4 regions of the Pseudoalteromonas sp. AOP31-A2-14 genome follow, and region 1 is predicted to be linked to each of the others. Evidence: predicted binding sites of a transcription regulator. Region 1 holds the regulator's gene; each other region holds the start of a gene.
What was found. Region 1 encodes sigma-54, which starts transcription at its own class of promoters, with help from an activator protein. Its sites were predicted from a motif close to GTTGGCACGNNNNTNGNNT; they were not measured.
Positions count from the first base shown of each region.

Region 2: a site for sigma-54 is predicted at 1,119-1,137, ahead of ACT3S9_RS00700 (DUF4168 domain-containing protein). Genes of this name have one in related genera too.
Region 3: a site for sigma-54 is predicted at 1,246-1,264, ahead of ACT3S9_RS13635 (BON domain-containing protein). Genes of this name have one in related genera too.
Region 4: a site for sigma-54 is predicted at 911-929, ahead of ACT3S9_RS11605 (DUF1328 domain-containing protein). Genes of this name have one in related genera too.

Region 1 is NZ_JBQSXI010000001.1:459,651-461,856, forward strand. It holds gene ACT3S9_RS02110 (PTS sugar transporter subunit IIA) at 1-124, opposite strand, end outside; gene hpf (ribosome hibernation promoting factor) at 129-416, opposite strand; gene ACT3S9_RS02120 (RNA polymerase factor sigma-54) at 445-1,938, opposite strand; gene lptB (LPS export ABC transporter ATP-binding protein) at 2,000-2,206, opposite strand, start outside.
Region 2 is NZ_JBQSXI010000001.1:160,599-162,804, forward strand. It holds gene ACT3S9_RS00695 (YaeQ family protein) at 1-492, opposite strand, end outside; gene ACT3S9_RS00700 (DUF4168 domain-containing protein) at 709-1,083, opposite strand; gene ACT3S9_RS00705 (sensor histidine kinase) at 1,252-2,206, shown strand, end outside.
Region 3 is NZ_JBQSXI010000001.1:2,939,096-2,941,301, reverse strand. It holds gene asd (archaetidylserine decarboxylase) at 1-560, shown strand, start outside; gene ACT3S9_RS13635 (BON domain-containing protein) at 641-1,210, opposite strand; gene ACT3S9_RS13630 (LiaF domain-containing protein) at 1,519-2,175, shown strand.
Region 4 is NZ_JBQSXI010000001.1:2,509,699-2,511,904, forward strand. It holds gene oadA (sodium-extruding oxaloacetate decarboxylase subunit alpha) at 1-179, opposite strand, end outside; gene ACT3S9_RS11600 (OadG family protein) at 196-435, opposite strand; gene ACT3S9_RS11605 (DUF1328 domain-containing protein) at 971-1,141, shown strand; gene ACT3S9_RS11610 (hypothetical protein) at 1,191-1,382, shown strand; gene pdxJ (pyridoxine 5'-phosphate synthase) at 1,462-2,193, opposite strand.

The DNA.
Region 1 (2,206 bases):
GCTGGACTAAATGCGGTAACTGCTCGTGGGCTAGCTGGCTTATGAATTCAATAATGCGTTTTTTGCTATTAAAAAGGACCGCAGCTTTACTGCAGTCCTGACAAGTAAGTGAGCTTAATTTCATAGGATTAATGTCGAGCAATCTTCTCTTTGTGTTTGATTACTTGGCGGTCTAGTTTATTTATAAGTCCGTCAATCGCGGCGTACATGTCTTGGTGCTGTGTCGAAGCGAACAACTCCGCGCCACTGACATGTAAAGTGGCTTCTGCTTTTTGCTTTAGTTTTACTACATCAAGAATGACATGCACATTGTTTATATGATCAAAGTGCCTTTCTAGCTTCGCAAATTTACTATTTACATAGTCTCTTAATGAATCAGTAATATCTACATGGCGACCCGTTAAATTTAATTGCATAAGCATTTTCCTTCTGTGTGTTAACGCCTTAAATCAAACTTTTTCTTTGGTTCGATGGTGGAATAGCAAGCGACTCGCGGTATTTTGCAATGGTGCGTCTAGCCACTTTTATTCCTTGCTCTGCCAATATATCTGCTATTTTGCTATCACTCAACGGTTTCGCTGAGTTTTCTGCGCTGACTAGCTTTTTGATCAGAGCACGAATAGCTGTTGATGAGCATTCCCCCCCATTTTCGGTGCTTACATGACTTGAAAAAAAGTATTTCAACTCAAAAATACCGCGTGGAGTATGCATATATTTTTGCGTAGTTACTCGCGAAATTGTTGACTCATGCATTTCCACCATTTCAGCTACATCATTTAAAACCATTGGGCGCATAGCTTCGGGTCCATGTTCAAAAAAACCTTGTTGTTGCTGCACAATGCAGTTAGTTACTTTTAATAAAGTATCGTTACGGCTTTCTAAGCTTTTAATAAACCATTTGGCTTCTTGCAGATGAGAGCGAATGAACTGGCTGTCACTGCTTGATTTAACAGAGCGAGACATTGCCGCATACTGGCTGTTTACACGAATTTTTGGCATGCTGTCGGGGTTAAGCTCAACTATCCAGCGGCCTTTTATTTTCTTCACTGACACATCAGGAATAACGTACTCAGATTCTTCACGCACAATGGTATCAGCCGGCTTGGGATTGAGACTGTGAATGAGCGTCATAACCTCTTTAAGCTCGTCTTCTTTAAGCTTAGTCTTTTTCATTAAAGTACGGTAATCACGACTGGCTAATAAATCGATATGATCAGTTAGAACCTTTTTTGTCTCGCTAATCCAAGGGGTTGCGGGATCAAATTGATTTAGTTGAATACATAGGCATTCAGGTAAGCTGCGTGCGCCGATGCCGATTGGGTCAAAAAGTTGAATTCTCTTTAACACAGCTTGTATTTCATCAAGTTCTATTTCTTCTTCGCCGCCTTGATTCAAGCTTTCTAATAAGTCTTCACAACTAACGGTTAAAATACCTGATTCATCGATGCCTTCAACAATAGCTAAAGCGATCGCCTCATCAGTGGGACTAAATGGCGTTAACTGTAGTTGCCACATTAAATATTCGTGCAGTGTTTCTGTTGATGCACCTTGATAAATAGATTCATCTTCAGGCATTGGCCCTGATGACGAATTAGGGGCTGCACTCATGTACTCATCCCACGTAACGTCCATTGCCATTTCGTCACTCACGGTTTCTTTAGTTAATGCTTCTGAGCTTTCTTGTTCGTATTCGCTTGAGGTTTCGTCTGGCGAAGCGCTAACCGTGACATCATCTGTATCTTGCTTTTGTTCATTTTTACCAGCATTTTCGTCACTAAAATTTTGTTCTTCAACCTCAAGTAATGGGTTGCTATCTAGCGCTTCTTGTATTTCTTGCTGGAGATCCAATGTACTAAGTTGCAGCAGGCGTATCGCTTGTTGCAGCTGTGGTGTCATTGTAAGTTGCTGGCCCATGCGCAGCTGTAATGATTGCCTCATGTATCTCTAACAATCCTTTTTAAAATGTTGTCATAATTAATACTAGCAGATGCTAGTCGATTTAGAGTCTAAACTGTTCACCTAGGTAAACATCGCGCACTGTTTTATTATTTAATACGTTTTCAGGAGTGCCAGATGCAATTAGCTCCCCATGAGAAACAATGTAGGCTTTTTCACAAACATCAAGGGTTTCTCGTACATTGTGATCAGTAATAAGTACGCCTATACCTCGGTTTTTAAGGTGTTCAATAATCTTCTTTATATCTAA
Region 2 (2,206 bases), 300 kb from region 1:
GCTTACCCATACATCACCATCCTGGATAGTAATAGTTAGTGATATATTACGGTCAACTAACTCTGCTAGTGATTGTGTTGCAGCAAAGTCTAAACTAAAAATGCTCAAATTTTTAAAGTCGTGCAGTTTTTGTTGATATTTTTTCCACCAAACTGCCTGGTTATTTTCACCATAAGTATACAGCACTACATTTTTAGATTTATTACAGGCTTTTTTAACGCGTTTTTCATCAGGTAAACCTAGCTCAACCCATAGTTCTATTTCATTGCTATAATTTTTATGCCAAATTTCAGGCTCATCGTCAGCAGATAAGCCTTTAGTAAACTCAAGCCCTTCACACACATTTAGTGCATAAGCAAGTAAACGTACCATTAAGCGTTGTGCGTTTTCAGATGAATGCTGCGCCAACGTTAAATTAAAGTCTTGGTAAAGGTGGCGGTCCATATCGCTTAGCGATAATTGCGCTTTGATGATAGTAGATTTAAGAGCCATAGCGACCTACTTGAAAAAAATTTGCGTCAGTATAGCGCAATTTTCTTTGCAGATTATGCTTTTAAATAGATAACTATAGTAAGAAGGAAAAGGGATGAAATAAAGAAAGCTTAATCGTATTTATAGCTCGTGACTGAGCATATTAAGCTTTTATACAAATAGGCGCGTGTTAATGCATATAATCTGCATCAACACACGCTGCACTTTTAACGTTAATTATTCGCTATCACGTGACATACTTAGTATGCGGTCACGTAATTGCTCATCTTGTTGCGCTTGTTGTGCAATAACGCTGTATTCTTCAACACTTAAACCGGATTTTTTTACCGCTTCAAGCATTTCACTTTGTGCTTGTTGCTGAATTTCCTGCGCTTTCTCGGTATCTTCAACGCCCTGAAATTTAGCTTCGTACTTGCTATTTATTTGACTGATTGAGTCCATAGCCATACTGAATTTTAATAATTTAGCGTCACTCATCTCAACCGATTGCTGTTGCATTTGTTGTGGCGCACCTGAGTTGGCATTGGCCATACCTGCAGCAGTAGATAAAGATAATGCGGCGATACATAGTGCAATAGTGTTCTTTTTCATAGATGTTACTCCTTTTAGTTGAGTTCATTAATAGGGTGCGAAGAGTGTGCCAACTTGTATGTTTTAGTTAAGCTGTTGATTTTAATGTTTTTGTTGTTTGCTTTATATAGTGTAACTTTATTGCAGTAAGGTTGTTGTGTATACTATTGACACACATTAGGAGGGGTTGTGACAAATTTAACCAGTTTTCGCCATTTGCATCGTGGTAGCTTGCAACGTAGCTTATTGTTTTTTGTTGTATTACCTATGTTATTACTAGCCGGGTTAGCCATTCGTTTTGGCTTGACGTTCACCAATGAGTTAGTCACAACGAGTATGCGTACAGATTTAGAGCTAATAGGGCGTGCCATACGTATACCTATTAGCGACGCGTTATTAAATCAAGATACAGATGCTATCAATGCGCATTTGGAGTCGGTATTTACTATTGGTCGAGTATATGGTGCTTCGATTTACGACGTTGATGGTCGATTAGTGGCTGCCACTGGAGTGATTGAGCGTGATTTAACCGATAGTCAACTCGCCTCAGAAGTCGTGAGTACCGGCCAGCAGCAGGATGGTTATCGCTCAGTATCAGGACAATCCTTATTTTCTCATTTTTTACCAATTATTAATCGAAGTGGTCAAATTCACGGCTTATTACAAATTAGCCGTAAGGCTAGTGACTTTGAAAAATCACTGGCAAAATTGTCTACTTTAGCTTGGCTAAGTTGGCTGGCTTTGGCGTTACTCAGTTTATTAATAATGTGGCGTGGCCATAAACGAGTGATTGGCCATCCAATTAATGAACTAGTCACCAGTATGCGCCGTGTTGCCAGCGGCGATAGACGTTACCGGGCGCCACCACAGGGACCTATTGAGCTACAAGAGGTAGCTAAAGGGTTGAATCATATGCTTGATGAAATCAATACCACAGAACGGCAACTTAAAGAGCAAGAAACTATGGCTGCAATTGGCCAGGTGGTCAGTGGTGTGGCCCATGAATTAGGTGCCCCATTGAGTGTCATTGATGGTCGTGCACAACGGTTATTGCGCCAGCATCCAGATGCCGATAGTCAACGGCAATTAAAGGCTATTCGTGGGCAAGTTTTACGCCTTAATCACATGGTAAAGCAACTACAAG
Region 3 (2,206 bases), 2.5 Mb from region 1:
GACAGTTAATCCAAGCTAAAGGCCACAATTACAGCTTACAAGCGTTATTAGGTGGTAATGAAAAAGACAGCGAGCCTATGCTTGGTGGTAAATTTGCGACTATTTATTTAGCGCCGAAAGACTATCACCGAATTCATATGCCGATTGATGGCACGCTGAGTAAAATGATTTACGTGCCAGGTGATTTATTTTCTGTAAACCCATTAACAGCACAAAATGTCCCTAACCTATTTGCGCGTAACGAGCGTGTTGTGGCTATTTTTGATACTGAAATTGGCCCATTAGCAATGGTCTTAGTTGGTGCTACAATTGTTGCAAGCATTGAAACTGTTTGGGCGGGTACTGTCACGCCACCGGCAGGTAAAGATGTATTTAGCTGGAACTACCCTAAATCAGGCGAACAAGCTATTACGCTTAAAAAAGGTGAAGAAATGGGGCGCTTTAAATTGGGCTCGACAGTGGTGCTTGCTTGGGGTGCTAATAAAGCGGATATTTTAGACTCAGAGCAGCCTGAAACAGTGACCCGCATGGGTGAAGCTTTTGCTAAAATAGTTGATTAAGGTGTTTGATCTTAAATAGACAGCCGTTAAACATAGAAAAGCCCAGCAATACTGGGCTTTTTGATAATTTATAACTTAAATTATTCAGCAACAACAGTCAGTTCATCAACTACGCTGCGAACATCTTCAGCATTTTTGGCAATTTTAACCGCTAATTGTTTTTCAGCATCTGATTTAACAGAACCATTAAGTGTTACTACACCATTGTCGGTATCGACATCAATGTCAGTGCCACCCACTTCTGAGGTAAATAAGTAACGAGTAGTGATCACCGTGCTAATTTTAGCATCTGTTAAATCACTTTCTGAGTCGTCCATCTCTTTATCCATCGCAGAATTTGCTGTTTTAGCGTCTTTAACCACGGTAAGTTGATTATCAATATCACTAACGCCTTCAAGGCTTAACACTAGCTCTTCAGCCAATTCTTTATCAAGGTCGTTATTTACTTTACCCGTTAAAACGACTTCGCCGTTTTTAACATCTGTATTGATGTCAAAATTATTTAAGTTGGTATTCATTAGCAGAACGGTTTCTGCTTTACCATCAATCCACGCATCTTTACTTTCATTTTCCCAATTACTAGCATTTGCACCCATAGCTGTTGTACCTAGAACTAATGCGGCGATCATAGACTTATTAAATGTTTTCATAATCTCTCTCCTTCTGATTAAAGACAGTTATATCTAAGCGAATAGCATGCCAAGATTATAATTATTAATAATCAGTAGGTTACGGTTTAACTTTAACAGTGAATAATATCTTTGGTAATTATTTACAGACGGACAAGTAATTTATTCAGCTAATGTAGAATTGACTATAAAATAGCATTTTTTATTAATCTATCGTTAATATAACTAATGATTATAATTACATTTAAATATAATTAGCTGATATTATTAGTAAAAAAAGTGGCGTGAGTATTGCTTTCTAGTTTGTTAAAAATATATAAGGAATAACCATGAGCGTAAAATTAGCAGATCGTCCCATCGAACAAGTGCGAGAAGAAGTGATAGACCAGCTGATCTATAACTACAGCCATGCAGTGATCTCTGCTGATGCATTTGAGCGACGCTTAGATAAAGCCATGGAGGCTAGCAATAATGAAGCACTGATTGGTTTAGTCAGTGATTTAGAACTAAAAGTAGATAAAAACTACCATAGCGAAAAGCATGCGCAATTTACGCCAAACTATAGCCACAACAGCACAGAAGAAACCCTACAGCTACGTAGTATCTTAGGTTCTAACGAACGTAGCGGCCAGTGGTTAGTGCCCAAGCATATTTACCTAACTAACGTGTTGGGCTCTATTGAGCTTGATTTTACGGATGCTATTTTTGAACACCAACACGTCACTATTCATGTGCGTTGCGTATTAGGCAGCGACGAAATTTATGTACCTGAACACGTTAATGTTGTATCAAAAATATTTAGTATTATAGGCAGTGTTGAAAACAAATCGGTCTCGCTTAATAAACGTCAAGGTCCGACGATTACCATCGAAGGCGAGGTGATATTAGGCTCAGTTGAAATTAAAATAAAACGTACCATTAAAGAAAAGTTTGTCAGTTTTGCCAACAGCCTGCGCAGCAGCTGGCAAAGTATGAATAAGCCTTAAGATATTTGGCATTATTTAATTCGCTTTTGTG
Region 4 (2,206 bases), 2.1 Mb from region 1:
TCACCTAAATAACGAATACATGAATCAAAAGTAGCTCCGCCCCATGATTCTATTGACCAATAACCTGCGTCATCCAGTTTACTCGCAATTGGTAACATGTCATCAAGGCGCATACGTGTAGCCAGCAATGATTGGTGTGCGTCACGTAGTACAAGCTCTGTCAGTTTTAATTTAGCCATGAATTACCTCTTAGAATTATTGTTTGTTATTGTATTGAGCAATGGCCGCACTGATCGCAGCAACATGTTCACTAGGAACACCCTTTGCTTGAATTGACGCCTTTCGAGCAAGCGGCGCAACGGGATTTTCAAACCGCGCAGCTATTTTGGACATAAGTGAAATAGCCCAAATTAAAAACGAAAGAAAAAGAAATACTCCCACCATGCCTGTCAGCATTAAACTTGCCGCGGTAGTAAGTAAAGCACCTACATCCATCTTGCTCCCCTTGATAACTCAACCGAACAATTAAATAAAAATCCGATTATACTTAATATTTATGCACTAATCATAACAAAGCTCTATTTATTGTCTAGCACTTTGTCAAATGGTATAACCAATTACTACTAAAGTAACATATCAATATTTAACTTAATACTGTTGATAACAATGAAAACCGATAGGACTTAAACGATAAAAGCACTCGATATAGATAATAATTATAAAAGCGAAAAAACATGTGAGATTTAGCGCTTTAAAATAATGGCACTATAAAGAAAGTTAACTTAACATGAAATTGGTCTTACCAAGAATAAAATAGATATTATACGCTTATTTACGTATAAAACTCTCTGCGCCATAACTTACATTAATGGTATGAATAAGTTACATGACAAGTCGTAAAAATTACGTAACACTCAAATATACCCAGCTTGGAAAATAAATTAAAACAATAAAAATCAACAACTTAAAAAGTGGCACGTAACTCGCTTATCAATGATACGAACGATTTAGATGAACCAAGGAGAATACAATGTTACGCTGGACAATTACGTTTCTAGTTATTGCGTTAATCGCTGCAGTGTTAGGTTTTGGTGGTATCGCTGGTGCTGCTGCAGGAATAGCAAAAATAATCTTTTTTATATTTTTAGTACTATTAGTTATTTCATTAGTTTCTGGTGCCTTACGAGGAAAAAAACCCTAGATACTAATTAACTTATTAATCTTTTTAACCTTCGACAAGGAATTACATTATGAAATCATCAACAATTAAAGCAGGTGTTATCGCATTATTCGCAAGTTTTTTTATTATGGGTTGTGAAGATAACCATGCTGAGGATGCCGGAGAGCGCATTGATGAAGCTGTAACAGACGTGCAAAATGGTGTTGAAGACGCCTGTGAAGAAGCTAAAGAAGGCATGAATGCTGAAGAAACGAATTGCTAATAGCAATTTAGTTTAAAATTAAAAAAGCGACCCAATTGGGTCGCTTTTTTGTTATTAATTAAACCTATCTTATACTTAATTAAAGTCTTGCTTCAAGCATAAGGCGTTTCATATCGCGCACGGCTTTGTCTAAACCATCAATGGCTGCGCGAGCAATAATTGCATGGCCAATATTTAGTTCATATATTTCGGGCATTGCGGCAATCGGTTTTACATTGTGATAATGCAGTCCGTGGCCTGCATTGACGACTAAGCCAATACTAGCAGCATACTCTACACCTTGGCGGATATGTTCAAGCTCTTTTTGTGTGTCAGCATCATTTTGTGCATCCGCATAAGCGCCAGTATGAATTTCAACATAAGGGGCATTACACACTTTTGCGGCATCTAACTGGGCTTTATCTGCATCAATAAATAATGACACTTTAATGCCCTCATTGCTAAGCCTGGTAGTAGCTGCTTTTATTTTATCAAGATTTCCTGCCACATCTAAACCACCTTCAGTGGTAAGCTCTTCTCGCTTTTCAGGCACTAGGCAAACATATTCAGGCTGTATTTCAAGAGCAATATCAATCATCTCATCGGTTACCGCAATTTCAAGATTCATACGAGTTTGAATAGTTTTAGCCATAACATACACATCACGATCTTGAATATGACGTCTGTCTTCACGTAAATGAATAGTGATACCGTCCGCCCCCGCATGCTCTGCCACACTTGCAGCGTGTGCAGGATCAGGGTAACTAGTGCCGCGAGCTTGGCGTAAAGTAGCAATATGATCAACGTTTACACCTAAAAGAATGTCTTTCATGTTTTTACCTGTT